2 linked regions of the Asticcacaulis excentricus CB 48 genome follow. Each later gene encodes a partner of the first gene's protein in a complex. Links are inferred from orthologs where the notes say so. Each region holds a gene or a part of one and is shown on either strand. Other genes may lie near its edges. The genes, in order: dnaG and ASTEX_RS13375.

Region 1 (14,737 bases):
ATTCACACAGGCCACGGATCATGGTGTCGCGACCGGCTTCGATGCGCTTGGCGATTGCGATTTCGCCTTCGCGCGACAAAAGCTCCACCGAGCCCATTTCGCGCAGGTACATGCGTACAGGGTCATCGGTGCGGTCATAAGCCGAGGTCTTCTCGGCAACGACCACGCCGCCGGTTTCCTCGCGGACGGCGATTTCGCCACCTTCGGTCGCTTCCTCTTCGGAATCGACGACATTCACGCCCATCTCCGTGAGCATGGCTAGCGTGTCTTCGATCTGCTCCGAAGTAAACTCTTCGGACGGCAGAACCTTGTTCAGCTCGTCCATCGTGACGTAGCCGCGGGCCTTCGCATTCTTGATGAATTTCTTGACGCCGGCATCGGTCAGGTCGAGAAGGGGGCCGTCGGAGGGCGTATCGGCTTCGGGTTTGTCCGTCGCTGTGCTCATCTATCTCTCCGCCCATGACGCAACCGCCATGAGACCTTGGAACCAGATGCGGCATTTTTGCCGCACCAAACCTATATTTACGAAGAAGATCAACGAAGTCTTAACCTAGACGTCGCTTTCCGCTTCAAAAATTTGTCCGCTTTTCAAGGCTTTGCGCAGACTGTCGCGTTCCTGCTTGGTCCGTGCGAAAATTTCAGCATCAAATTCTGCCGAAGCGTCGTCACGGGCCGCCTTTAACGCACGATCCAAGGCCGTCAAACGCGCGAACGCATTGAACGCTTTGATCCAGCCGGCCTGCGCATCTGCGAGAGTCTTGTCCTGTGCGAGGATTGGCGAGGCCGATCTGAGGGCCGCCTTTTGTATCTCGCTCAACAATGCGCCGAAACCTTGATTTTGCAGATGGCGGTTCACAGCGCCTGAGTCAAGGGGGCTTGTGGAAAAACTTAAAGACACCAGAGCGCGAACGAGGGCGTCGAGCGCCGGGTCGCCAAGCCCATAGGATTCCAGCGCTTCCATATGATCAAACATCCAGTCGGGATGATCGAGCAGACCCTGCGCCAGCGCCGCCGCCATCGGATCGAGGGCTTTCGATAGGGCGCGCGCGGCCATTTGACCTTCTGGGGTGGCAATGGTTGGCGGCTCGATCAGGCGGCCTTGCGCGTCTCGGTACGCAAAGCGTCCGCGCCCTTGCGCACTTTGAAATCGCGGCTGCAAATTCTGTGGCTGACGCTGGAACAGGGCGTCGTAGCGTGCCATCAGGTCCTGCCGGTAGGAGTCAGCCAGGTCCTTGTCTTCGATCTGCGCCGCCAGTGCCCGCAGGCGCTTGCGCAGGCCGGCCTTGCGCTCGGGTGTGTCGAGCGGCTCTAGCTCCCTCTCCCGCTTAAAGAGCACCTCGACGAAGGGCTGGGTCTCGCTGAGAGATTCGCGCAAGGCCAGAGCGCCTTTTTCACGCAGCACATCGTCCGGGTCCTTGCCGCCGGTAATCAGGCAGACCTTGAATGACTTGCCAGGCTTGAGTTTCGGCAGGGCACGGTCGAGCGCCCGATTGGCAGCACGCATCCCCGCCTTGTCACCGTCGAAGCACAAGGTGGGCTCCGGATGACGACGCCATAAAATGTCGATCTGCTCCTCGGTCAGCGCGGTACCCAAGGGTGCGACGGCGGCTATTTGTGCCCGCTGACACGCCAGCACGTCCATGTACCCTTCGACCACGACGAGTTCCGGCCCGGTCTGGCTTGAGCCTAAGATTTTCAATGCCTTGGGTAGGCCGTACAGCAGCGAACCCTTGTGGAACAGCGGGGTTTCCGGCCCGTTGAGATATTTGGCTTTTTCGTCGGGATCGAGCGCGCGTCCACCGAACGAGACGATTTTTGAGCGGGCGTCCTCAATGGGAAACATCAGGCGGTTGCGGAAACGGTCGTAGGGGGCCTTGCCCTCGATTTCGATCAGCAGCCCGCATTCGACCAGTTCGGAAACCTTGGCACCTTTTTGCACCAGCGCGTCTTTCAGCGCCGTCTGCTCTTTCGGGGCGTAGCCCAGACCAAAATGTGCCACGTCCTGATCAGACAGGCCGCGCTTTTTCAGATAGTCACGCGCAGCCTTTGCCCCTGGGGTATTGTCGTGCAGACGCGCAGCGAACCATCGGGCCGCCAGTTCCATCCAGTCGTTCAGCGATTGTCGCTTTTGCTCGGCCTGCGCCGCCTGCGGCGTTTGCACCGGCAGGGCCATGCCCGCTTCGCTGGCCAGCCGTTCGACCGCTTCGACAAAGCTCAGACGCTCTGTCTCCTGAAGGAAGGAGATGATGTCGCCGTGCTTTCCGGAAGAGAAATCATGGAAAAATCCCTTCTCGTCGTTGACGTAGAAGGAGGGTGTTTTTTCCTTGGAAAAGGGCGACAGGCCGACCCATTCGCGGCCGTTGCGGCGCAGCTTGACCGCCTTGCCGATGACCTCAGATGGCCGCAAGCGGGATTTTAATTCTTCCAGAAACCGATCGTCGAAGCGCACGGTTTACATATACGCCTTGCGCCCGGAAAGGAAAGAGAGGTGACTTTGCTCACGCCGAGAAAAGTGGTTCCACCTTGTCAAAATAACGGTTGGGTTTAACGAGTAGACCCTCTTTGGCGAAGATGTGATTAAAGCGGCCGATAGCGCCCATGCCGATAATGCCGTCATCCAGACCGAAACCGCGCGTGCCTTCAGGGTCCAACAAGGTCACGGGGGCGCCCTTTATCGGGAACCCGCCTATGTCGAGAGAGTCCGCGTGGACATAACGCGACTTGGTGGTGTCGCCGTGTATACCCTTGACAGTCTGCTCCCGAGGATTGGCATAGCGGTCCCAGAGCTTGTTCTTTTTTACAAAACTGGGATGCAGAGTAAGGGCTGGAGGAGCGCCTGTATCGAGCAGGCAATTGGCCTTTATGCCGTCAATCAGGATGTCGACATAGATTTTTTCGCCCGCACCCTGCTGCTCGCGTCGGCTGGGCCAGGGTTGATATCCGGTGGTGTCTATCGTTTCGCTGCCGGACTGGAACCGAATGCGTGAGGACTCAAAATCGAGCTGGCTCGTCACCCCTGTCAGAAAACCCGCAGCCAGAAGGCCCTCGTAATCACGGTTTTCGAGCATCTCCAGTCCGCCCAAGGCCATCGCCTTGACGCGGAAGCTCTCGCCGAAGACCACATCTTTTGCCTCGTAGATCTGGGTGTAATCGCTGCCCCCAAGGCCTAAGGTGCGCATACTCTCAACACGGCGCAGGGCCAGTTTGCGGGCCAGGGACGGGCGGATGAAACTTATGGATGCACCCGTATCTATGAAAAAGTAGAATGGACCTTGGTTGTTGATGGTGAGGCTGGTCATTATCCGCCGCGATCGGGTCACGGCGATCGGTACTGAAATCTCGTTTGCCTGCGCAGAAGATGCGGCGAGCGCAAGACCCGACAGTCCTGCCAGACACTGACGTTTGGTAATCATTTTCCCTCCCCCCGGTATTGCCCCGGTTGCATTAACGCATCCCACGCCTCTAAGCGGGTGTCAACGGACCTGTAAGGCGTGCTGGGTCGGGGATGGCCGCCCAAATCATCGCCCGATCTATGCGCGCCCGCTGCAGATCAGACCTTCGCGTACTCAGCTTGTCGAACCCATTACGGTAAAGATGGACAACCGTTATCACGCATCATGTCTCCACAACGCGCCCCGTGAGGCTATTCACTCGCCTGTGGCGCCTTTTGTGCGCTTGAGTCTGAGCCGCATAACCCGCTCAGGGCGGTTTTTTAGAACCGGATGCCAGCCGATCTACGCAAGGCCGTGCTCTATGTCAGTCTCGGCCCCCCTTGCTGTCTTCGCGTCCGTTCTGAGAGCTCTTACGCGTAAGTTTGGGCGTCAACACTGGCGAACAGGCCTGATCTTCTGGCTGATTTACCCGAAAGCTCTGGTTCCTGACGGTCTCGGCTACTTCGCCATCTTGCTTTTGATAATCTCCATCAAAGGGCTGTCCATCGGCACCTTGTCGCCTTTGCCCTGTTCGCGCAGATAATAGACCTGGCCGGCTGGGTAGGCGGGGGGAATCTCGTAATCCATGGCTTCCCAGACGTCCTCGCGGAAGCTGTAGAACGCCCAGTGTGCGCCGTGACTGTTCAGGGTATCGATGACGTCGCCGAGATAGGCGCCGCAATCGGTCCACACGCGCACGCAGCCGAACTCGCCTGCGACCATGCGATTGGCGGGCACGCCATTGACCCTCGCCCAGTCGAACGGTTTGGCCAGAAAGTCCTGCATCGCCGCCTTGTCGAAGGTCAGGGTCTTTTCGCCCCAGGTGACCTCGGAGCCCGGGTAAGGCCGTTGTGGCTTGCGCTTTATCTGTGGCGTACTGGTGATGTTCCAAGGCTCGTACATATGGAAAGCGTAGAGAACCTTGTCGTCGCTCAAGGGCGTCCAGTAGCTGAAGCTCCACGCATTGGCATACCAGCCGCCATCGACCATGATCGGCGTGGTGGGGTCGACCTCGCGCACCGCTTTGATCAGGTGCTCGTAAAGCCCCGGCAGGTCATGGGTCGTACCCTTGTGTTTTTGGTACCAGGCGATGCGCACCTCAGGCGCGGCGTGTTCGTCCAGGCCCATGCCTTTTTCGGGGGTCGGCTCATTGAGCAGGTTATAGCCGGCGATCGCCGGATGGTCTTTCACGGCGGCGGCGAGATCGCGCCAGAAGGCGGCTGACTGATCCCAGTATTTGCGGTCGTTCCAAAGACGATCATCTGGCGTGTTGGCGTTGTGCTGGACCCACCTGTCACCGGGCAGGGAGAGAGGGGTGAGGACGACCTTGATGCCGGCGGCGTCCGCCGCATCCAGAGTCTTTTTGAGAAGCGCCAGATCTGACGCGGGTATGGCTTTGTAGTCGTCGGCATTACCGATCAGGAAGTCGCGGTCTTCGCCTTTCCATTTCGAGAAGGTGAGGCGTACCCAGGTCGCACCGATGGCCTTCAGCGCACGGAAATAGGCTTCGTCGGGCGCCTTCTCATTGAAGCTGTTGCCGCCGTGGCGCGGGGTGTCCCAGAAGCTGATGTCGGCGGCCATAACCGGCGCGGCCATAAGAAGCGCGGCGGTGCAAAGGCCTGTAAGCAATGAACGCACCCGGGCTCTCCTAGAATGTGTCACCGGCATTTCTCACTTGAACACCCTTCGGCTGATGGGTGAGACGATAGTCTTTAACCGTACCGTCGTGAAGGCGAAACGATGGTGCAGAGGCCTGTCTTCGCAGCGCCTCGATGAACGCAACGATGTCGATCCTATAGCGCACAAAGCTGTCCCACGCCGTTTAATCGGTATGCACTGTTCATTGCAAACCGACTTCACAGGCGATTGACTGTTTGATATTATGGCAAAAAAATGAGTCAGAGCCCTGTGACATGTGGGTGTCTGCGATCGATACAGGTTTCGGGGGAAATCATGACAAATAACCGCATCAAGCGCGTTCTCGCGTGGGCCCTTCTCGCATTGGGGCTGTCGACCCTTGCGGCCATGCCGGCGCAAGCGGAAACCTGGATAAAGGCGGAGTCTGAGAACTTCACCGTCTATAGCTCTGCCCCGGAAAAGACGACACGCGGCTATGTAAAAAAGCTCGAAGTCTTTCGTAACCTGACCAATCTTCTCCTTGGCAGCGGCGATGCCGGACCCAAGGTTCGGTTTGAGATCTATTTGCTTAAAAACAGGGATGACATCCAGGTCGTAAGGCCTAGCTTTTCCAATAATGTCGCGGGCGTTTATTTCAACTGTGGCGAAGGAACGAGCGCCTACGGCACGGCCCCTGGGGACGGCGCCAGTGAGGGCAATGTCGATCAAAGCTTAATTATTCTGTTCCATGAATACAGCCACTACATCATGTTCCAGCATGCTCGCTCCTACTACCCGGCGTGGTATATCGAGGGGTTTGCCGAGTATATGTCCACGGCATATCCTGCCAAAGGGAAGATCACGGTCGGTGAGCCCTCCGTTATTCGTGGCTGGACGCTCGCCGAAGACCGCTGGATAGGTTTTGAGAAAATACTCAATCCCAGTTTTGGCTTTGCCGGCGATAAGTCGAACAGGGATTGGGATGTCGAGCGTTTCTACGCTCAGTCGTGGCTCCTGACCCACTACATGCTCAGCGATCCAAAGCGCGCCCGCGACCTGAACACCTATTTCGCTCAGGTTGGCAATGGCGCTGACCCGATTGCCAGTTTCGAAGAGAGCACGGGCATCAAGGTTAATCAGTTGTCGTCGATCCTGAAGCGGTATCGTGCGAGTATGTCGTACTTAAGCATTCCGATACCTGACTATCCCGAAAACAAGATTCAGGTGACGAAGCTTAATCCGGCCACAAGCGCCTACCTTCTTGACCGTTCGCTTCTTACGACCTGCATGCAAGCTGAACAGGGCAAGGCGGTTTTGGCGCGCCTGGAGAAATTGAAGGGCGATTTTGCCGGCGACATCGCGTATCAGTCTGCGCTCGCACGCGCTCACCTGCTTTTTGGCAAGGCGGAAGACGCTGAGGCCATTATCGGTCCCATCGTCCAAAAGAATCCGGAAGATTTTGAAGCTAACTATCTCATGGGGCGCGTCTATTATCAGATGGGGCAGGCAGCGAGCGGACAAGACCGAACCGACTACACCGATGCCGCTCGCAGTTTTTTCATGAACGCTTATCAGATCAACAAGCTGAATGCCCCCAATCTGTATTTCTTTTCGCAGAGTTATGAGGCCCAGCCCGACTATCCGAATACCAATGCTCTAAACGCCGCCAATGGCGCACATGTCCTCGCACCAAGCGTGCGTGAATACGCGGTCTATGCCGCATATGTGAACCTCGCCAAGGATAAGCGTCCAGAAGCCATTGCCTTGCTCACCCCCTTCGTCAGCAATCCTCACGACCGTGAGTCTGCACAACGGTTTCAGAAGGCCATCGACGCTATCAAGGAGGGAAAGTCTGCGCACGAGGTCATGTCCACTCTGAACTAGGTCGTAAACTCATAAATTCACATGCTATTAGGACCACGGTTCGGCAGGTTTGCCACTGATGGTCACGACGGCGGTGTCGAAGTGCTGAAGGTAGATTTGCAGCGCCCCATTATGAACGATGGTGTGTAGGCCGTAGCCGTCACCATCATGGTCGTAAGTAATGTGGAGCACGTCACCTGGTTTCAAAACGTAGCGGTCCGGATACATCTCGACATCGACGATCAAATCTTCGTCCAGTTTATTCTCGAATATCTGAAGCTGCTTTTTCACACCTGCGATCCCGACCTTCGCTTCGGCAACTGTGTAAGGGGTTTTCCTCGAACGAAAAAGCTGATTCAGCGTCGGCATGCGCCGACATGATCTTGCCGACTTCGGCAGGCTATTAGCTATGGTTGACTTCTCCATCTTGCGGTGGATCAACCTTCGCGCATAGAGGGCTCAATTTCAAAGACAGGCAACGGTGGCGCATTAGCGCTTTACACGCCAGCTGAGGTTGTTGACGCCCGACCTGCGTCTCCGGTGCGCCCTCGCCATACAAGGCTGGGGCCGACGCCTATGGCTGGCGTATCGTTATTGACCCGTTATACCACGTGTGTGCTGTCTACTTATAATCTTGATAGCGCCATACAGACCTGAACTTCTTCCAAGTGCCCGGTGAGATTTTTCCTGTCTCTGTTTCTAATTTAGCATTCTTCAAAAACAGGATAGCCGCCGGCCTTGCCGAATCCCATCCCGGGTGGGTTTTCAATTACGACTGCGCAACGCTTCATCCTGCCGTTCGTGTTGACCTCGCAGGCGACGACAGCGTCCGCGTCCACCTTTGCAGCCTTCGCCTCCGGTGGGAGGTAAGGCTTTGGGAATCGGTAGCGCTTTACGTCCTCCTGCGTGTAGAAAACAGCATTCGGAGGAATGTCGGGAGGCAATGGCGGTTCAGAGCCCACCGTTGCAACCGCCGCTAAAAAAAGAATGTCAGTGATAGCCATGATCCGTCCCCCGTCAAAACTCGCATAAACGGGATAGCAGGCCGAACATGGCCTTCCACGCATTTCCCATTTGGACGCCATAAACGCGCCTGCATGACCTGATGGTAGCGGTTAACTGTACGGTTGTGAAGACGAATGGCCAGAGCGGTGACTACGTGCCCCCTTAGTCTGGGGTTAACAGGTGCGTTTTGGCTCGATTGAAATCGAAACCCTGCCCTTAAGGAGATCCAGTACCTTGAGAAAGGCGCTGAGGGTTGGCTCCTCAGAAAGGGCCGCGTCTTCGTCCGAAAGACCCAAGGCGATCGCTGCCTCGTTTGCGGCAGAGCAATTTTCCGCAATCCCACCGTCTTCAAAGACAGCGGTCAAATAAGCTAGCGCCATCTCCACGTCGCTGAGAAAGGCGGATGTGACAAATGTGTTGAGTTTCGCCAGAAAATGACCCCTTGGGGGTCGAAATTTTCATTTCATATTGCCCCTCGTTTTTGTGATGGACCCGTTACACGAGAAGGGTAGACTTGGGTCAATCCGTGGCGAACATGCAGGGTCAAGCTTAGGTGAAAATCAACAGGGTGTGGCTTCGCGTGTCTTGGGGTTAGGTCAGGTGTGGTAAGCAAAATCTATTACAAAACAATGCCTTGCGCCACACCCGCTGCACCTTTTTGCCGGCACCGTGAATTAGGCGGGCTAGACTTGCTGGGAGGCTCTTACGTGCGCCAAGATTTATCGTAACGGCGTTGTTTTGCCCCTCCTGCAAACGACATTGGCTTGTAGCCGAGGATGCATTTACAGGTGGCATCCTCGGTGTGTCTGCCCTTGCTGTCAGAATTTTCTTACATAAGAGAGCTGGTAGATTTCGCCTTTGAGGTCGTTGCCGAAATCGTAGTGGGTGGCGTCCAGCCGCACACCGTTACTGCCGGCACCCGGGAAATAGCGAAAACCGAGGCCATAAGCGGGGCCGTCTGCGGACTCCTTAATTGACGTTCGGTTCACTGGAAGTGAGGTCTTCGACCACAAATAGCCGGCGCGGGCGAAAATATCGAACTGCTCGCCAATGGGGAAGGTGTAGAGGGCATAGGCACCCGCGGTATAGTCGAGTTTGGCTTTTAGCTTAACGCCATCTAGATCGACTTCTTTGTCGGTCATACCTACATTTGCATCCGTTTCCACAGCGAAGTGGGGCGTCAGATTATAACCAAAGCCAAGTGTTACGGCTTCAAAAGTCTCGTCGTTCACCTTTGCACCGCCAACACCAATTCGTCCGTAGGCGCGGCTGTCGGTTTGGGCGTGAGCTGCAGACGCCGCCACAGCCATAAAAAGTCCGACCAAGGGAAGATAAGAGAATTTACGCATTTAGACCTCCTTTTAAAAAAGAACGATACCGTATCGTATAATTTAGTGCCGATAAGGGGTCAAGCGGCTTTCTCGCGGGCGTGAGTGGAACAAAGTTTTACGCGGGCGGTAGCCAGGTCATTTCATCTGTAATCTTTGGATAATTCGAATGCTGGTCAGTTTGATGCAATAGCTACAATTGGAAGCCTGATGGGCCGCGCGCGGCCCGTGACCCGGGCTATGGGCGTATGCCCCTTAGAAACAGTGACCACGCCGTTTCAAAGTAGGCGGCTCTTTCCGTGGAGTCTCGGAGGCCCGCATCTCCAACGAGTCCATTAAGAAGAGGCCACCCCGTTATCATGCTTGAGAGTACTCGAGCCAGACTGGCAACATCAATATCAGACCGAACAGAGCCTTGCTGTTGCGCAAGTTTAAGGAGTTCGAGATTTTTCCCCTCGACAGGGAGACGCATTCTCTGAACCGTGGACAACACTAAATCCGGGAAGTGACGACTCGCGTCAATCAGGACGCGGTAAATCGCGAGGCCATCTGCTGTCGAGGTCATTTCTAGAAGGACTTCGCAGCGTGCACGCAGCAACTCTAAAGGATCCGTGTTTGCGCTGAGGGACTCGGGACCTCGCCACATCCCGGCCGTCATGTCTTCGAGAACCGCAAGGAACAGAGCTTCTTTTGACTCGTATCGTCGATAGATGGTGACCTTTCCAATACCCGCCAAAGCGGAGATGCGCTCGACGGATGCGCCCTCATACCCGTCATTAATAAAGGTCGATTTTGCCGTCTGAAGGATAAGCTGATTTAACGCCTCAACGTCAATTGCCGCCGGGCGCCCCTGGCGTCGCTGCGTGCCGAGCTTATTATGTGTTCTCAATTCAATGTCCTCTTGATGCGATTATCTGCACTTTAGCGTTTCCTTCTTGACAAATACAGGCAGGTAAAAATAATAAACGAAACCGTTTCGTATTGTTAATGGGTTGGTCGCGCTCCACGATCTCCCTGAAGCCCGTTTTTGGGGAGACGAAATTGAAAATCTCAGTCGTCGTGGCGGTCGGCCTCGTGCTCTTGTGTGGCTGCGCAGGTCCTCATAGGGAGACCTTTGACGCAGCCCAGGCGGCGCTCGCGCAACCCGCGGGATTTAGTAATATCCGCGTTTCGCCCCAGGACGCAGGATTAGCAGCAAGGTTGGAAAATGATCTGCGTAACGGGTTGCGGACCAATCCAAGCGCCGAAATCTCCATTCTCTCTCTGTCGGGTGGCGGTGCTGATGGTGCATTTGGCATAGGCGTCCTGACTGGCTGGTCGGAAAGGGGAGACCGACCGCAGTTCAGTGTCGTTACCGGCGTGTCCACAGGCGCTCTGATTGCGCCCTTTGCGTATCTGGGCTCCAGTTACGACGCTCAGTTGAAAGAGGCCTATCTGGGTGAAGGGGCCTCGAACCTGCTGAAGTCAAAGGGGTTGGGCGCTTTTTTCAGCCCCGGCGCTTACAGCTCTGAGGGTCTCAAAGCGCGGGTAGCCAAATATGTCAGTATCCAGATGGTCGAGGACATAGCGGATGAAAACAGCAAAGGCCGACGCCTTCAAATCGGGACAACCAATCTCGATTCGCAGACGGGTGTAATCTGGGATCTCGGTGCCATTGCGTCGCAGGGGGTGGCCCAGGGGCCAGCAGGGAAAGTCCGCGCCCGTGATCTGATTCGCGAAATTTTGGTGGCTTCGGCCAGTATCCCTGGGGCCTTCGCGCCCGCGTTTATCCCGGCATCCTTTGCGCAAGACGGCGCGTCCCATGTGCTGCAAGAAATGCACGCGGACGGGAGCGTGACCATGCCCCTGTTTATTTTACCGGAGTCGATGCTGACATGGCAGGTACCGCCCGATGTCGCTCTGAACGCGCGGCTTTATGTTCTCATCAATGGTAATATCAATCCACGCTTTACCTTCACGAAGTATGGCGCGGTCGATATCATCACGAGGAGCATCGACACCCTGGCTCGGGCCCAGGCGCGCGCAACCTTGTTTGGGATACAGGCCTTCTCCACTCGCAACGGATTCAAGGTATCTGTCGCCTCTCTGCCAGATGATTTTACTGGAGGCGGCCTGATGGCTTTCGACTCGAACAGCATGAAGCGTGTGTATGACAAGGGCTACAGCCTTGCTCTTAGCGGAATCGTTTTTCAAGACAAATAGACTGTTTGCGCCGAGTTCGGTGCCTCGTTCTTCTCTCGGGACCTTTGCGATGCGGAAACTACTCGCCATTTCTATCGCCGTCACCGCGCCGCTCGCAGGCGAAGTCAGAGCTCAGGCGCAACCATTTAAACCGGTCGGGCCGCAGTCGAAGTGGACAATAGATCTCGGCGGTGGCGCGGTATATGGCTTCAGTCCTAACGGTGGTAACCCAGACAAAGTGAATGCGATCCCTTGGGCCTCTTTTAACTACAGAGGCAGGGTTTACGGCGATCCCTTAAGTGGACTAGGCTACAATGTCGTTCTTCGAGACCGTATGATTGCTGGCGTACAGGTTCGGCCACATTACGGCGGGAAGTCTAATCAATTGCCGGGACTTGAGGTGCCCGGATTAGCGGCTGACCTCGGCGCTTATGCTTTCTATAGAATTGGGGATAAGATATCCGTCGGCGGTCGCTTTACCCAAGACATCAGCAATGTCTATGGAGGAAACGGTCTCTTTCTATCAGCCGCTCGCCAGGACATAACGCGCATCGGAATGTTACAGACCACACTCTATGCCCGATACGGTGATAGAAAAAGCAACCAGGCGTATTACGGTGTAGATAACAGCGAAGCGGCGACAACGGGCCTGCATCCATACCGATTGGGGGCAGGGCTTCAGAGCGTCGGCGCGGCGGTGCTTTGGGCTGTGCCCGTCCGGAAGAGGTTCGTCCTAGTTACCTTCGTAAATGCTGACCAGGCTCTTGGAGATGTGGCGGACAGTCCGCTTTTGCAAACAGGGAAAAAGGTCGCGTCGAGTTATCGTGCCGGCGTGCTCCTCATCAGGCGTTTTGGGTCAGGAGAGCACTAGTCTATGGGCCCGCGCTTTCTCCCCCGTGACGGGGTCCGGATGGGAGCATGTGAGCGGCGCCAAGGAACTTTGACGGTGCACCAACGACACTAGGCATGCGCACGGGAGGCGCTAGCCTCGGCCCTGATTCGATCGCAACTCTTGTTACACTCCCAAGCCCAACGCAATGAAGAATCGTCTGCAGGTTCAATAACCGTCAGCTTGTGGGCAGCCCGTTGTCAACCGATCACGCCGCTCCTGATGCTATAAATGTGCTTTCTGAATTGAGCGCATTCAGGTGATGGCGTTGTAGCTAAAGTCTTTCGCTTTTACGCTTCCTGTCCCGGTGCAGTAAATCCCCGGTTTCAGGCTGAGAAAGCCACCGAACACATTGTGGTGCATCCCGGAAACCTCCATGCGCGTCGGGTGGCGCGTCCAGTTCTGACCGCCGTCCACCGAAGAGTGCCAGGTCACGACATTAGCTTCATTGGTCAGGCGCAGGCGCACTGTGCGGCTCTTCAGCCTCTGGCGGTTCCACGCCTGATCTTCGGCATATTGCCAGGTGCGCGTGCGTTCGCCGTCAAAGCCGATGCCGACGAAGGCCTTGTGATTATAGAACAGCAATAGCCCCGCCTCGGCCTCACCCTCCAGTTCCAGCGTCACCTCGATGCGGTAGGACTGGTCCCCGACGCCACAGGTCAGGGGCGCGCTGTTGGCGGGCGAGGTGCCACGCCCGGCGATGCGCAGGCTGCGGTTTTCCCGCTTCACGCGCGTCATCTCGTCCGGCTTGGGGTCGTGAAAGGCCCACTGCACGCCAAAGCGGTCCTGACTGAAGTCATCCGACAGCGCAAAGCCCGCCGTGCCTGTCTTGCCGCCCTTGGGCTTGGGCAGGGGCTTCGACAGATCGCCGCCCTTGGCACGGAACCAGCCGTCCTTCGTCCATTCTATCGGCTCCAGCAGGGTCTGACGGCCCAGCGTGCGGTAGCCGTTTTCGTAGGCGTGATAGACCATCCACCAGTCGCCGGCAGGCCCTTCGACCAGTGTGGCGTGACCGCGCGACCACCACGGTTCGGCGTCGCTTTGCGTGCGGACCAGCGGATTATGCGGGCAATGGGTCCACGGCCCATGAATGGATTTTGAACGCGCGGCAATGACCATGTGCCCGGTCACGGGACCGGCCGTGCCGCCCACCGCCGTGATCAAGTAAAAATAATCGCCGCGCCGCAGCAGCTTGGGGCCTTCGGGGGCAAAGTTTTCCGTCACCCAGTCGTCGGGATAGGTCCACGGCTGATAGGCGGGCTCCAGATCGCCATCGGTGGCCAGACCGTCATCGGTTAAGCGGATTTTGCGGATACCGTTGACGAACAGATAGCGCTTGCCGTCTTCGCCAACCATGTGGCCGGGGTCGATGCAGCCCTTGATTTTGAGATCGACCGGCTCGCTCCACGGGCCTTCGATGCGGTCCGCCCAGATGGCGTAGATCGACCATTCACCGCCGTCGGGGGCGGCGGGGATATAGATGAAATAGCGGTCGCCGTGCTTGCACAGGTCCACGGCCCAGATGGTGCCCAGCGGCTTCGACAGGGCCGGGCCTATGGGCGCCCAGTTCACCAGATCGGTCGAATGCCACAGGATCAGGCCCGGATAGGCATAGAAGGACGAAAACGTCATATAGTAGTTTGCGCCGTCCTTTAGCAGGGTCGGGTCGGGGTGGTCTCCGGCGATGATCGGATTGAGATAGGTGCCATTGCCCAGATCGGCCTTACGCTGACCCTCGATGCCTTTGCCCCAGCGCGGTTTGACGGCGGGCGCGGCGGTGGCGGGCAGGGCGACGCTGGCGGGGAGTGTGGCCGCTGTGGCCAGGCAGGCAGCAAACAGGTGTCGGCGGGAGGTGATAGTCATAGGTGCCATCCAAGGAGCTATAGACCCTAGCCCTAACCCGCCTAAATCACGGTGGCGGCAAAAAGGTGCAGCGGGTGTAGCGTAAAGCGTTGTTTTGGAATAGATTCTGGTTACCACACCGAACTTAAACCAAAGACCGCCAAGGCCACACCCGCCATGGACCAAGATACCGATCTTCCGTTCGATTTGCCAAGCGTTTCGCGCAAGAAAATCACGGCTGCCTTTGATGGCGGACGCATCAGTTCGGATGGCGGTGTCATGCTGTTGTCTGCGGTTGAGCGCCGGATCGGGATCATTGATCGGCTTTGGCGGCTGATACCGGATCGACGCAACCCCTTCCTGGTAACCCATTCCCTTGCCTCCATTCTCAAGATCCGCATCTTCGCCATCGCCTGTGGCTATGAAGATGGCAACGATCTGGCTTTCCTGCGCACCGATCCGGCCTTCAAGCTTGCGTGCGGACGCCTGCCCGAAGGCGGCAAGGACCTGTGCTCACAACCGACCTTGTCGCGCCTTGAGAATGCGCCGGACCTGCGTAGCTCGATCAAGCTGACCTACGG
Region 2 (14,641 bases), on another replicon or contig:
TGTAGATGGTAAGCGCATAAAGCCGAAATACATGGCGCAGACCAAGGGGCGTCCGCCCACCTTCGTGCTGTTCGCCAGCCGCGCCTATGCCATGCCGGCTCACTATCAACGCTATCTAATCAACAGCTTGCGTGAATCTTTTGATATGCCGGGCGTGCCCATTCGACTGAGCGTCAAGGCCAATGCCGGGGTCAATCCCTTCGATGAAGGCGGCAGCAAGGACACCAGCGGTCCGCCGCGCGTCCGTGCCAAGCCAAAGGTCAAGCCGGGCGAAAAGCCAGCCCACCCCAACCGCGTCAAGCAAAAGCCCAAGGGCATGCCCGCGACGCCCAAGGTGGTGGTGAAGGCGCGCACCTCGCGCAGCCTTGGGCCTTCAACCAAGCCCGGTGCTGCCGCCCCCGGTGGTCGCAGCAAGCCCGCAGGCAAGGGTAAGCGCTAAGTGGGAGGCCTTTCAGGGGCGACGGCTTCCGACCATTCATGGGTACTTTGAGGATCCGTCCGTGCCTAATGGTCGGCCTGAGCGCATAGTCTTCGCTTGTGACGATGTAGGCCTATCTCTAAGTGTTGACCCGGGTACGGACCTGTTAAGTGTCTAACAAACGCAAATCGAACCTCTGCCGCAATGCCCCCCCCGGTGCCTGCGCTAGACTTGTGCATGCGGCAGGAATTGGGTTGCAGAAAACTATCTGGATACAATGACCTGTTTCTGGTTAGCTTTCCCAACTCAGGTCAGCCGGGAGAAGCTCTTACTCCGCCCATAGGCTTTATCGCAGAAGTTTCAGTGATAGGCATTTTCAGGCTGTCAGCCTTGCTCTGAAACCTGGCGTCCTCAAAAGCTTCCGGTGCCGCTGAACAGGGTGCGGGTTTCGCCGCCTATCCAGATATTGTTTTCGCCTTGCGACACGTGGATGCGCCCGGCGCGGCCCAGCCTCGTCCCCTGAGCCGCCACATAGGGCGCGGTGGCACGACCATCGGCTAGCAGGCACTGGGCGACCGAGGCATTGAGAGAGCCCGTCACCGGGTCTTCGATAATGCCGCCCGTGGCGTCGCTGAACAGGGCACGGATTTCAAAGGCCGTTTCGTGACCCGTCGGATGCGCGCCGACCAGACCGATTTCAACGCGGCGATCCAGATAACGCAACGGATCGACGGCGAGCACGGCGTCGGCCGAGGCCAGTTCCACCAGCACCCAGCCGGGGCCGTTGTCGGCCCATTCGACGCTGACGATGTCGTTCGGTTCGATGCGCAGCACCTCGATAATTTCGGACCGTTTGGCCGCATCGACCGGGCCCTTGCGTACCAGTGGCGGCGCGGCAAAAGCCGGTCGGTCGCCGTCAAAGCGCACGTGGACCAGACCGACTGCGCATTGCTGAACCACCTCGGTCTTGTCCGAACCGGCAGCCAGACGCCACGCATGGGCTGAGCCCAGCGTCGGATGACCAGCGAATGGCAGTTCACGGTCCAGCGTAAAGATACGCACGCGGTAATCGGCGCCGGGCGTATCTGGCGGTAGCAGGAAGGTCGTTTCCGACAGGTTGAACCAGCGCGTGATGCGTTGCATATCTTCGGTCGTCAGGCCCTTTGAGTCGAGCACCACGGCCACCGGATTGCCGCTGAACGGCCCGGAATGGAAGACATCGACCAACTGGAAACGGCGCGCGCTCATAATTGCCCCAACAATCTACCCAGTTTGCGGATCAGCTCGTCGATCTCGGCTTCCGTTACGTCCAGCGGCGGGCGGAAGCGGATCGAGTCGGTGCCCGCCCCAAGCAGCAACAGCTTCTCCTGTTCCAGTGCCATGTCGATCAGACGCCCCTTGTTCGGTGCGTAGAGTAGGCTGAACCCCTGATAGAGGCCAAGTCCACGCACATTGCCTATCGTGTCGGGATATTTTTCAACGAGTGTGTTCAGCCCGCCAAAGAGGCGCGCGCCTTTGCTTTCGACGCTTTGCAGCAGGCCTTCGTCCTCGACGATCTGCCATTCTTCGCAAAAGCGCACCATATCGGACAAGGTGCCGCCCCAGGTCGAGTCAAGGACGCCAATATCTTCCATCGAATTGAGCATGTAGACGACGCCATTGCCGAACTTTTTGGCCGTGGCCACGGCCTGCGGCGGGTGGGGGACGTCAAACAGGTCGATGGAAAAGACCTCACCCGTCTGTCCGCCGGAGGTTTGGACCTCATCCAGCCCCCAGGCAATGCCGTGGTGGTGGCACAGGCGCGAGAGCTCCTGATAGAAGCGCGGTAGGGCCAGACGATGGCCGCCCGCCCCCTGAAGCGGCTCAAGAATGACGCCGGCGATTTCATCGCGATAGGTGGACATCAAATAGTCGAGCGTCGCCAGGCACTTATCGACTTCGCGCTGGTTGTCGGCTTCACGGCGACGGCTGTCATATTCGGGGAAGGGAACCTGAAGATTGCCCTGAATCAAGCCCTGATAGTCGCGCGTGGCGATGGGGTCGTTCGACAGCTTGGTGATATTGAGCGCATAGACGGTGCGACCGTGGAAGGCCTGTTCAAAATAGATGAAGCGGTGGTTGAGGACCGACTTGCCCTGCGCCTGCATCTTTTTGTGGTGGAGATTGATAAGATATTTCATCATATTCTCAACCGCTTCGGCGCCGGAATTGACCGCATAGACTTCGACGCGCTCCCCCCTCATGCACTTGGGGCGCAGCGCGTGCAGCAGGCGGTAATAGTCGAGACATTCGCGCGTCAGGAAGTCCGGATTAGCCATCTTGGTATTGGCCGCCACCACTAGCCGGCGCACGTAGTCGGGCTCATAGAGGCGCGGGTGGTTATAGCCGATCAGGCGCGACCCATAGAGACCGCACCAGTCGGTGATGCGGTCACCATCTACGGTTGCCAGCTCAAGACCGCGCGACGCTTCCAGATCGACGACGAACGGATAGGGCTCGGCGATGACGTACTGGGAAAGTTCGTCGAGAAGTGCGCCGCTGCCGGGTTTTGGGAAGGTGAGGTCGGGAGTGAGCGAGGCCTGGGTCATGAGTTTATTTGACCCAAATCCCGCAAAAAGTGAACCTGAAACCTTTGTTTTTCTAGAAAAATCTTGGTGGGTTATGCGTCTTTGGAATGAGCCCATTCCCGGAAGTGGATCGTCTCCAGCGCCGGCACGCGATCGGCGCTCGCCAGTTCGACCATCAGCGGGATGATCTCTTCGGGCCGCGGCAGGGTTTCAGGGTCTTCACCTGGAAACGCCTCGGCGCGCATCCGCGTGCGCATAGCCCCCGGATTGACAAGTGCGCAGCGGATAGAGGTTACTTCCATTTCGTCGGCCCAGGTGCGCACCAGCGCCTCCATCCCGGCTTTCGAGGCGGCATAGGCTCCCCAGAAGGCGCGAGCGTTTGAGGCGGCCCCCGACGAAACGAAGATGGCGCGCGCTGCATCCGACAGCTTCATCACCGGCTCAAGCTGACGGATCAAGCGGTAGGTGGCGTTGAGATTCAGAGTGATAACGCGATTGAAGTCCTTGGGCTCATAATGGGAAACGGGGGTGAGCGACCCTAACGTCGCCGCCGCATGGACGAAGATGTCAAGCTTCTTGAACCGCTCATAGATAGCCCCGCCAATGCGCTCTAGTGCCGCCCCGTCGGCGAGATCGAAGGGAATCAGGGTGGCGTGACGACCGGTTTCGGCAAAGATTTGATCATCCAGATCTTCGAGCGCGCCTGTTGTGCGGGCACAGGCGATAACGTGCGCGCCGGATCGCGCCAGGCCCAGCGCGGTCGCCCGGCCTATGCCGCGCGACGCGCCGGTGATCAGGGCGATACGCCCCTGAAAAAGGGTATCCGTCATCGCCCCGTCCTTCTTATTTTTTAGTGTGTATTGGCCAGAAGCGATAATTGCTGACCGCTGGCTTCGGCTTCGGCGGCGATCTCCTTGTCCGTCAGACGGGTGGGGTAGTCGCCGGTGAAATAGTGGTCGGTATATTGCGGCTGATCGTTGTTGCGACCGTCGTGGCCCATCGCCTTGTACAGCCCATCGACCGAGAGGAAGCCGAGGCTATCACATTCCAGCATCTGACGCATTTCCTCGATGGAATGTTGTGCCGCCAATAGTTTGGCGCGGTCGGGCATGTCGATGCCGTAATAGTCGGGCCACAGGATGGGTGGAGAGGCCGAACGCAGATGAACCTCCTTGGCGCCGGCAGCGCGCACCATCCGAACAATCTTCACCGAAGTGGTGCCGCGCACAATGGAATCGTCAATCAGGATGACTTTCTTGCCTTCCAGTACGACGCGGTTGGGGGAATGCTTCTTGCGCACCCCCAGATCACGGATGTTCTGGGTCGGCTGGATGAAGGTGCGTCCGACATAGTGGTTGCGGATGATACCCAGTTCGAACGGCAAGCCTGATTCCTCGGAAAAGCCCAGCGACGCCGGCACACCGGAATCCGGTACCGGCACGACGATATCGGCATCGGCGGGGTGCTCAATGGCTAGCTGGCGCCCCATCGCCTTGCGCACTTCGTAGATTGACTTGCCATTCACTACAGAATCTGGTCGGGCGAAATAGACGTATTCGAAGAGACAGGGACGGGCGGCCTTGCGCTCAAACGGCTTGAACGATTTTAGACCGTCCTCGTCGATTTGCACCACTTCGCCGTGTTCGACATCGCGCACGAAAACCGCGCCGATCATGTCCAGCGCGCAGGTCTCCGAAGCCAGAACATAGGCGTGGCCCAGTTTGCCGATCACCAGCGGGCGGATGCCCAGCGGGTCGCGCGCCCCGATCATGCCCTTGCGCGTAATAGCGACCAGCGCATAGCCGCCTTCGATATCGCGCAGGGTGTCGATGAAGCGGTCGATGATCTTGATGCTGCGCGAGCGCGCGATCAGGTGCAAAATGACTTCTGAGTCCGAGGTGGACTGGAAGATCGCGCCTTCAGCAACCAGCTTCGTGCGCAGGAACATGAAGTTGGTCAGGTTACCATTGTGCGCAATGGCGATGCCGCCCGAATCGAGATCGGCGAACATGGGCTGCACGTTCCGCAGATGCGATCCGCCGGCGGTGGAGTAGCGCGTATGCCCGATGGAGGCGTGGCCTTGTAGGCGCTTGATCAGGTCGGCATCGGTGAATACGTCGCTGACCAGACCGTGCGAGCGTTCGGTGTAAAAGCGGCGGCCGTCGCACGAGGCGATACCGCAGGCCTCCTGTCCGCGGTGTTGCAGGGCGTGCAACCCCAGCGCGGTGACTGCCGAAGCGTCCTCCATGCCGTAGATGCCGAACACGCCGCATTCAAGGCGCAGGCTGTCGTCGTCGGGATCGCGTGAGACGAAGCTATCCGACAGTTCCGAGGGCGAGGTCAGCATGGCGATACCTTTGTGGCCGGTTACGGCCTGACGCGAGACAGGGGAGGAGCTGCCTCCATATAGTCGGTATAAGGAGAAATGGAAGCCCCGGTGACGTCCCGCAGTCCCATATCACCCTATTGGTTGGGCGACGCCACGCTGTCGGCATATTTCGCCCAGGACGGCGCGACCGACACAATGGCCTTGGCGCACTGTACGCTCAAAGGATAGACCTTGGCTTCGGTGAACCAGTCGGGCTTTCCTTTAGGCAGTACGACTGAAAAAAGCAAATGGATAAAGCCCAGAATAGCCAGGGCCCGCAATACGCCAAAGGCCACTCCAAGGGTGCGGTCGGCATAGCCCATCATCTGCTGCTTGTTAACCTTCTCCGACAGTGAATTGCCGAGCGCCCGGATGCCAAAATAAGCAGAGATAAACACCACAATGATCACCGCCAGCGCGAACATCTCACCCAGATGGAAGGTCGATTGCAACCACGGCGCCAACCAGATGGCGATCAGTATGGCGAGAATGAAGGACGCTGTGCCGACGATTTCGCGCGTCGCGCCGCGTGTAAAACCGGACAGGCAGGAAAACAGTAATATGCCCAGAAAGATCAGATCGTAGCCTTGCATGTGCGTCCCCTCACAATGGCTTTAAACCCGTACCGGCGTTACCGGAGATTATTACCCATTCTGGCCTTTTTTATAAAAAAGCGATAGTCCTGTTTTAACCCTCATGCCGAAAAGTGGATGCCACCTTTTGGAAATACATGAGGCCTTACAAAAAATTAGAGTCATGCGTCGCCTCGACTGAGCCGACGAAGGCTCTAACTGTTGAGGTCGAAGGCGCTCATCGCATTGACCAGATGCGAGTAGGTTTTTACCTCGAACGGCGCATTTTCCTGAGCCGCGACGGGGGCAATGGCGTTGGAAAAGCCTAGTTTAAGGGCCTCCTTCATGCGCGCTTCCATGCGCGATACGCCGCGCAGCTCGCCCGACAGGCTGATTTCTCCGAAGATAACCGACGCCTTGGGCAGGGGTTGATCGAGCAGGGCGGAGACCAGCGCCATAGCTGCCGCAAGATCGGCGGCGGGTTCGTTTATCTTCAGCCCGCCGGCGACATTGAGATAGACGTCCTTGCCGCCGAAGCCCAAGCCGCAGCGTGATTCGAGCACGGCCAGTATCATGGCCAGACGTCCGGAGTCCCACCCCACCACGGCGCGGCGCGGCGTGCCTAATGCCGACGGGGCCACGAGCGCCTGAATTTCGACCAGCACCGGACGCGAACCTTCGATCCCTGCGAACACCGCCGACCCCGATGAGCGCTCGTCATTGTCGCCGAGAAACAGGGCCGAGGGGTTGGGCACTTCGCGCAAACCGCCGTCGCCCATTTCAAACACGCCGATCTCATCGGTGGCCCCGAAACGGTTTTTGGAGCCGCGTAGGATGCGGAACGGATAGCCGCGCTCACCCTCAAACGATAACACGGCATCGACCATGTGTTCGACGACGCGCGGCCCGGCGATCTGGCCTTCCTTAGTGACGTGCCCGACAAGGATCATGGCGATGCGGTTCTTTTTGGCCAGTCTCACCAGTTCCCCGGCGCAGGCCCGTACCTGCGATACCGAGCCCTGTGCGGCGTCGATGGCGTCCGACCACAGGGTCTGGATGGAATCGATGATGACGAGGTCGTAGGTATCGCGTTTCAACGCATCGAGAATGGTGCGCAGCGAGGTTTCAGCGGCCAGATCGACACGGGCCTTGCTGACCCCCATGCGTGAGGCGCGCCCGCGAACCTGCTCAACGGCTTCTTCGCCCGAAATATAGGCGACCTTGAGCCCGCGCAGCGCCGCATGGGCAGTGACCTGCAACAACAGGGTCGATTTGCCGACGCCCGGATCGCCAGCCAGCAGGATGGCCGAGCCCGGGACAATGCCGCCGCCGCACACACGGTCGAATTCCTCGATACCGGTCACCATGCGCTGCGGCGCCTCGTCGGGCGCATCAAGAGTTTCAAAGTTGAGCTTTGAAAGCCTTGAGATTTTCGAAGGCGAGGTTTCAGGTCTCAGACTGCCAGGCGGTGCGGAAGAGGTCTCTTGCACGAGCGTGTTCCAGCTCAGGCACCCCGAACACTGACCCGCCCATTTGGTGTGGGTCATCCCGCAGGACTGACAGACAAAGACGGCCTGAGCCTTGGACATGATTCGCTCGCGTAAAGGGTTTTATGCTGCGCAACCGATAGCTTGAGCGGTTGCAAAAATCCAGAACAAATTGTGAACTTGCGTGCTGGGAAATATTCGCCACAGAGGCACACAGATCGCCTCAGCGTGTGGCTGGTAACATGAATTTCAACCCACAGATTATATAGATTACACAGTTTGCGTCGTTTCAATCGGGCGCCCAAAGCGGTGAAGGCTAGATGGCCCGAAGCGTCAATCTGTGAAATCTGTGATTCCTAAATACCTGTGTGACCATCTATGGACAAAATCAACACTCCGCTACGCCTTGCTACTTCACCGGCCCTGACGCGCCAGCTTTGCCCCGCTCTCAGATAGCGAAGCGATAGAGCAAGAAAATCGGCAGATTGGCTGGCTAGTTACCCCACTCTACTCGTAGGTGCTGTACCGGTCCTGCCGCGCCAGATTGCCAAACCGCGTTACGTTTTCGTCGAACGACAGGCGTACCGTTCCGATGGGACCGTGACGCTGCTTGCCGATGATGACTTCGGCCGTGCCGCGCAGCTTGTCCATATCTTCCTGCCATTGCAGGTGCTCAGGCGTACCTTCCTTGGGTTCGGCGCGGCCCAGATAATAGCTTTCGCGATAGACGAACATGACGATGTCGGCGTCCTGTTCGATCGAGCCGGATTCGCGCAGGTCCGACAGTTGCGGGCGCTTGTCGTCGCGGCTTTCGACTTGACGCGAGAGCTGCGACAGGGCGATGACCGGCACCTGAAGCTCCTTGGCCAGCGACTTCAAACCCATAGTGATGGTCGAAATTTCCTGCACGCGGTTCATATTGCTGTCGCCCGTGGTGACCAGTTGCAGGTAGTCAACCACGATAAGGTCGAGGCCGGCCGTGCGTTTCAGGCGACGGGCGCGGGCGGTCAACTTGGCAAGGCTGAGACCGCCGGTATCGTCAATATACAGCGGATAGGAGGCGATCTCCATGGCCGCGTCCTTGAGCCGTCCGAATTCCACAGCGTCAATTTCCCCCTTGCGGAGACGGTCGGAGGAAACGCCGGAGGCATCGGCCAGAAGACGGGTCGCGAGCTGATCTGCCGACATTTCGAGCGAGTAGAACGCGACCACGCCGCCATCGACTGTCTTGCGCGTGCCGTCGGGTTGAATCTCGAAGCGGAATTTCTTGGCCACGTTCATGGCGATATTGGTGGCCAGGGCCGTCTTCCCCATCGAGGGGCGCCCGGCTAGGATCAGCAGGTCCGACTTGTGCAGGCCACCGATTTGCCGGTCGAGGTCGTCCAGGCGGGTGGCCAGCCCGGACAAGCCGCCGTCGCGGTGGAAGGCTTCTTCGGCATTGGAAATGGCCCCCGTCACGGCTTCGGAGAAGGTCTTGAAGCCGGTCGAAGAAGTGCCCTTTTCGGCCATCTCATAAAGTTGAGCTTCAGCGCGCTCGATCTGCTCGCGGCCATTGCCTTCCTGCGTAGCCGAGCGGGCGATTTCGCCGCCGAGACGGATTAGGTCGCGGCGCAGCGCCAGATCATAGATGACGCGCGCATAGTCCGAGGCATTTGCCGAAGGCGGGGCACGATCGACCAGATCGGCCAGGTAGCGAATACCCCCCAGATCATTGAAGGCCTGATCGGTCTTGAACTTGTCGAGCAGCACGATGGGCTCAGCAAGATGCCCGATGCGGATCTGCTCTTCGATGGTGGCAAATAGCTTCTGGTGGAATGGCTCGTAAAAATGCCGGGCGCTCAGGCCATCATACAGGCGCTCATAGGCCCCATTGTCGAACATCAGCGTTCCGAGCAGCGCCTGTTCGGCTTCGAGATTGTGGGGCAAGGCCTGTGGCGTGTCGGCCGAAACGGGCAGGGAGGCGTCGAGCAGGTTCGTGTTCATAGGGCTGTTTAAGCAGGTCGGGGACGGGCTGTCGCTGGCCCTATGCGGCGCAACGCCGACTGTCCACTTAACTCCGATTCACAGCCTGTGAATAACGGGGATAAATTAATGTTGCACCGGGCGGCAGGTGACATCTTTTAGCTCGGTTTCGGCGCCTGTGTCGTGCCGCACGGCCAGACACTTACCGTCCTTTATCACCACGTCAAAGATCGCGGGCAGGGCGGTGGAATGGGTTTCCAGCGGCCCCAGAGGCGGCGGCAGGACGCTTAGCATGGTCGGTTGACTGGCGGCAGAGGGGCCGAACTCGATGTGGGCCCGGCCAATGACCGGGGCCAGGGCAGACTTGAGGCGGCTGACGGTTTGCGGATCGCTTAAATCGACACTGGCCGGTACGGCTTTTCCGGCGGCCATCGTCTGACAGCCCACCAGCCCCAGCGCGCACAGCAGACCGGCAGGTACAAGGCGGCGCATCAGCGCCCCCCCGGCAGGGTCATGTCGCGGTTTACGTCCATAATCCATTTGGGCGGTACGATGGCCGGGCCTGAGCCGCCGCCGACAGGGCCCGCTGATTGCACCGCCGAACTAGCGGCTGCGAAAGCGGTGGCCGAGGCCGGACACGAACTGGTACGACGATAACTGAGCGCCGTGCTGACCAGCCCTTCGGTCGCAAGTCCCAGGTCCTTGCTCAGATCATCGCTAGCGACGCAGCCGGGCAGTTTGACTCCCGTTGTGGAAGAGGTGTTGTTCGGCACGAAACCGTCGGCATAGTCTCCGAAGCCCAGATCGTTCACGCCTTGAAACTGAATAGTGTAGTAGGTCTCTCCGCAATTGTCCTGTGGGTAGAAGCCATAGGGTTTGCCGCAGGTCTTGCCGCCGATCAGGACGACTTCGACGCCGACGCCGCGCAGGCCGTTGATCACCGCTTCTGAGGCGCTGCACGTGTCTTCGGTGGCCAGCACATAGACCCGCGACAGGTTAAGCGTCGGCAAAGATGTCCCCGCCATGACGGTGAACCCCAGACCCTGATTATAGAAGGGGATGGGGTTATTGGCCTGACCCGTTACGGGATTGGTGTTGCCGGCGGCCGCGTTGAATTTCAGGGTTTCAAAGGTGCGGTTAGCTGTGCGCGCATTGCCGGCTATCATGTAGCTGAGCTGCGACGCCACGGCCAGCAGACCACCGCCATTATAGCGCAGATCGAGGATCAGGTCATTGACCCCGGCGGTCTGCATGTCGCGCATGGCCGAAACGATTTCGGTTTCGCTGGAATAGGGGCTGAAGGTGTTGAACAGGATATAGCCGATCTTCGACGTGCCATCCGTCAGCACGCTCGTTTTATTGACCGGCTTGGGGCTAACATTGGCCGATGTCAGAGTGACGGTCTTTGTCGAACCATCGACCAGGCGCAGCCCGAAGGTCGTGGAGGTGCCCGTTGCGCTTGGAAAAAGCCCCGCATTCAGCGCATTGACGCCGGCCTGCGTATTGTCATTGACGAGGTCGATGCCGTTGACCGTCAGGATGCGCGCGCCGCGCGGCACCACACTCGCGGCGGGCGAGCCCGGTTCAGTATAGACAACACGGAAATCGCGTGGCGTCGTGGTCGAGTAGGCCGTCAGTTCCATGCCGTAGCTGGCGGTCGCGGCGGCATTGCGGCGCGCCAGGTACTCTGTTGTCGGCTCGCTGAAATGGAAGTTGTCCTTATCCTTACCCGACGTCGTTTTGTTAAAGGTCTTGAGGCCCGCAAAATACTGCGTTCGCGTGCCGCCCGTCGCGGGATCGGTGTCAATGACTTCGGTATTCCAAAGATAGGTTTCGCGTGTCCAGGAGCGCAGCCAGTTCTTTTCATCCAGCGATGTACCGGCCTTGTCCGGGAAGCGGTTGCCTTCGATATCGACACCAGTGCGCACGGTTTCGCACTTGTCTTTGAAGGTACTGGCGGCCTGAAACACGCCGCTGACCCAGCCCGTGACACCCCCGCCGGTGCCTCCGCCGCCGGTTGATCCCGTCGCCGTCGAACTGCCTCCGCCACCTCCGCCGCCACAGGACGTGAGGGCTGCCGCGGCAACTGTCAGTACAAACATACGGGTGAAGGTCATCAGGCGTTTGGTCATGGCGCGATGATGCCACGAACTTATCAGACCGCAAGTCCCTCTTTTTAGGCAGGAAGGCACGAAAAAAACCCCGCAGATCGCTCTGCGGGGTTTGGAGAGGCGACGGTTTTCGCTTACCAGTTGTGCGTTACGCGCGCATAGAGGTAGCGCCCGTTGAAGCCGAAAGGCGAGAAGCGCGTAAAGGCCAGCGCGCCCTGCGATCCTTGCAGCGAAGCGAGGGTCTTGTCCGGATAGACGTCGAGGACATTGTCCGCGCCGAAGGTGACCGAGGTCTTGTCGGTCAGCTTGTAGCTGGCCGACAGGTCGAGCAGGGTCTTTTCGCCAGTGTGGATATCGCTGGGGAAGGTCGCCGCCGCGTCGATCACATCGCCATAATAGGTGGCGCGGCCATTGACGCTCCACTTGCCGCCCTTCCAGTCCACCGTGGCGCTGCCCTTGTTCTCAGGCGTCGAGTTGGTGAGGATGTACTGACGGATGCGGGCGAACAGCACCGGCGGGTTTTGCAGGCTCGACACCGTATTGGCGCCCGGCAGGCGAGTAATTTCGGTATTGCCGGTGTTCCAGGCGAGGTTGAAGTTGAAGCGCCCATAATGATCGGTTGGCAGGCGATAATTGACCACCACATCAATACCGGTCGTTTCGCTGTCCACGCCATTGGTGAAGAAGCGGGCTGCCGTCACGCCATAGGGCTTCAGTAAGGCGGTGATTTCCGACGTTCCCGACAGGTTTTCCGTCAGGACGATGCGGTTATCAATATTGATGCGGTAGGCATCAAGCGTCAGCTCGAACGGGCCCTTGCGATAGACGAAGCCGGCCGCATAGTTGGTGGACTCTTCTGCCTCCAGCGCCGGGGCGCCGAGCGCTTTGGCCACCGCAGACGAGGCCGGGAAGGTGCCGGTTTCAACCACTACGCCGCCCGACACGACCGACGCCGTCGAGGTGAAATACTGCTGTTGCAGGGACGGCGCACGGAAGCCCGTGGACACCGAGCCGCGCAGGGCCAGATTATCGGTAAGTTCATAACGCAGCGACAGCTTGCCCGACAGGTTGTCGCCAAAGTCAGAATATTTTTCGGCGCGGGCGGCAAAGTCGAAGCTCAGCTGCGGCACAACCGTGGCGCTCAGTTCGGCATAGAGGCCGAAATTGTCGCGGTTGACATCGACCGCATTCGACGGCTGGAACCCAATAAAGCCTTGCGCCCCGGCGGTGGCCGACGTGATGGGGCCCAATGCCCAGGACTGCTGTTCCCCAGCCTTGATTTCATAGTTTTCGTGACGGCCTTCAACGCCCAACGCGAAGGTCAGGGGGCTATAGAAGCCAATCGGGAACTGACGGCTGATGTCTGCATTGAGCACCAGTTGGTCATAGATGACCTTGCCGTCATAGAAGCTGGTCTTGGAGGCGGTGCCGTAAGAGGCGTTAACCGAATTGAGCGTGTTGTATTCCAGCTCATTGCGGCCCCAGTTGACCGAATAGTCGGACGTCCAGTCGCCCCACTGACCGCGCGTGCCAAAGGTCGCGGAATAGTTGTTCGACTTGACATTGATCAGCGGTAGGAAGCCGTTGGGATAGATGGCCGCGACATTGCCGCTGTTGCCCGTTTGACGGAAGAAGGCCGCGCTTTCGGACTCGAGGCTCTGAACCCCGCCGAAGCCATAAAGCTTCCAGCCGTTTTGCAGCGGCTTGGCGGCATTGGCGAACAGGGCGAGGCTTTCCTGTTCCGGATCGCCGTAGCGACCGGTGACGCGGTTGGGCGTGACGCGCGGATCGGTATCGGCGCGGTTGGTCGCCTCGCGGTTACGGTATTCGCCCGATACGGTCAGGAAGCCGTCTTCGCCGAGCGGCAGGCCGACCCAGCCGGCGACATTATAGGTACGGCCGTCGTTTTCCTTGCGCGATGAGCGGGCGGCCTCGACCTCGGTATTGTACTGGCCGTAACTGGCCGACACGCTGCCGCCCGAACGGGCTTCGCGCAGACGCAGATTGACGACGCCAGCAATGGCGTCCGAGCCGTATTGCGCCGAGGCACCATCGCGCAGAATTTCGACCGTGCTGAGCGCCGAGGTCGGGATGGCGTTCAGGTCAGCCGGGGCCGAGCCGCGACCGGCAGAGCCATTGGTGTTGACCTGCGCCGAGGTGTGGCGGCGCTTGCCGTTCAACAGGACCAGCGTCTGGTCCGGGCTGAGGCCACGCAGAGAGGCCGGGCGCACACTGTCGGTGCCGTCTACCGCGGCCGGGCGCGGGAAGGTGAGGGATGGGGCGACGCGCGACAGGGCCTGCGCCAGTTCGGTCGAGCCTTGCGCATCCAGCGCATCCTTACGGATCACATCGACGGGGGCGAGTGTGTCAAGGCGCGAACGGGGCTGTGTGCGGCTGCCGGTTACGACCACTTCGGTGACATCGCTTTCCGCCGAGGCGTCCTGAGCGAATGCGGGCACGGAGACGAAGGTAAGGGCCGTCGTCGCTGTCAGTGCGGCGGCGAGTGTGCGATGCGAGGCACGGATGGACATTGGGAATACTCCTGAACAGATCATGGCTTGAACTGCGCCATATCTTGGTGCGGCATAGACCCGTTTAAAGGGATCAACAGCGGCATATGTTCTAAGGGCGACGATTAGTTTTCCTAATTTATGACGGTTATGGTTATAAATTAAGTTATATAAATCAGTAATTTAATTTGAGTTTGTGTGAAGATTAATAAACGGAATGAGGGTTTGTGTTCAAATTTAAAATAAAATAAGTAGGAATATAGTGGCAAATATGCGACGCCGCTAAGGCCTGACGCGCTCCATGGGTACGCGTTTAAATGTCAGACATTGCGTCTAAAGAGAGGGTGGTGCGGCTAGAGGGACTCGAACCCCCACGCTTTTGGCGCCAGAACCTAAACCTGGTGCGTCTACCAATTCCGCCATAGCCGCGCTGGGTCTCCTTTAGACATATCTGCTCGCTTTGGCTAGGGGGCGCGATGCAATTGCTATCTGTGTGCGGAAAAACCTGTGGCTAATCGCCCATCCGCGTCTTATCATGGGCTTAAGGCAAAAGGAGCCGGGCTTGACGATCTATGTGGCGTTGCTGCGCGGGGTGAATGTCGGCGGCACCAACAGGTTGCCAATGAAAAACTGGCGCGAAAGTCTT

Evidence for each region.
Region 2: the proteins of dnaG (region 1) and ASTEX_RS13375 are in contact, whole or in part, in a crystal structure (PDB 2R6A), measured with the Geobacillus stearothermophilus proteins. The link is inferred for Asticcacaulis excentricus CB 48 from one-to-one orthologs. Residues at the interface, in WP_049624496.1 of Geobacillus stearothermophilus: Lys456, Leu457, Leu458, Pro459, Ala460, Asn463, Ala464, Leu467, Leu535, Leu536, Ile537, Ala538, Gln544, Glu545, Asp548, Tyr549, His552; in WP_033016901.1 of Geobacillus stearothermophilus: Ser13, Glu15, Ala16, Gln18, Glu91, Leu92, Asp94, Ala95, Val96, Pro97, Thr98, Ala99, Ala100, Asn101, Tyr104, Tyr105, Ile108.

The regions. Positions count from the first base shown.
Region 1 is NC_014816.1:2,540,899-2,555,635, reverse strand. Bases 1-2,982 are described here. They hold dnaG (DNA primase), read right to left. Parts: upstream 2,450-2,982; coding sequence 551-2,449; downstream 1-550. Other genes in these bases: ASTEX_RS11605 (aspartyl protease family protein), read right to left, coding at 2,499-2,982; rpoD (RNA polymerase sigma factor RpoD), read right to left, coding at 1-445. Also shown: more of ASTEX_RS11605, read right to left, coding at 2,983-3,413; ASTEX_RS11600 (glycoside hydrolase family 5 protein), read right to left, coding at 3,891-5,069; ASTEX_RS11595 (hypothetical protein), read left to right, coding at 5,385-6,932; ASTEX_RS11590 (hypothetical protein), read right to left, coding at 6,960-7,280; ASTEX_RS11585 (hypothetical protein), read right to left, coding at 7,616-7,915; ASTEX_RS11575 (porin family protein), read right to left, coding at 8,735-9,265; ASTEX_RS11570 (TetR/AcrR family transcriptional regulator), read right to left, coding at 9,483-10,133; ASTEX_RS11565 (patatin-like phospholipase family protein), read left to right, coding at 10,286-11,446; ASTEX_RS11560 (MipA/OmpV family protein), read left to right, coding at 11,496-12,296; ASTEX_RS11555 (family 43 glycosylhydrolase), read right to left, coding at 12,570-14,177; ASTEX_RS11550 (IS1380 family transposase), read left to right, coding at 14,334-14,737. UniProt on the Escherichia coli protein: RNA polymerase that catalyzes the synthesis of short RNA molecules used as primers for DNA polymerase during DNA replication.
Region 2 is NC_014817.1:351,769-366,409, forward strand. Bases 7,158-10,043 are described here. They hold ASTEX_RS13375 (replicative DNA helicase), read right to left. Parts: upstream 9,396-10,043; coding sequence 7,920-9,395; downstream 7,158-7,919. Other genes in these bases: radA (DNA repair protein RadA), read right to left, coding at 7,158-7,514; ASTEX_RS13380 (hypothetical protein), read right to left, coding at 9,501-9,866; ASTEX_RS13385 (S41 family peptidase), read right to left, coding at 9,866-10,043. In the rest of the region: ribosome biogenesis GTPase Der, read left to right, coding at 1-439; ASTEX_RS13345 (PhzF family phenazine biosynthesis protein), read right to left, coding at 830-1,666; ASTEX_RS13350 (aminotransferase class III-fold pyridoxal phosphate-dependent enzyme), read right to left, coding at 1,663-3,006; ASTEX_RS13355 (SDR family NAD(P)-dependent oxidoreductase), read right to left, coding at 3,078-3,815; purF (amidophosphoribosyltransferase), read right to left, coding at 3,836-5,332; ASTEX_RS13365 (CvpA family protein), read right to left, coding at 5,449-5,946; more of radA, read right to left, coding at 6,141-7,157; more of ASTEX_RS13385, read right to left, coding at 10,044-11,506; ASTEX_RS13390 (TonB-dependent receptor plug domain-containing protein), read right to left, coding at 11,620-14,016; ASTEX_RS13400 (DUF1697 domain-containing protein), read left to right, coding at 14,558-14,641. UniProt on the Escherichia coli protein: The main replicative DNA helicase, it participates in initiation and elongation during chromosome replication. Travels ahead of the DNA replisome, separating dsDNA into templates for DNA synthesis.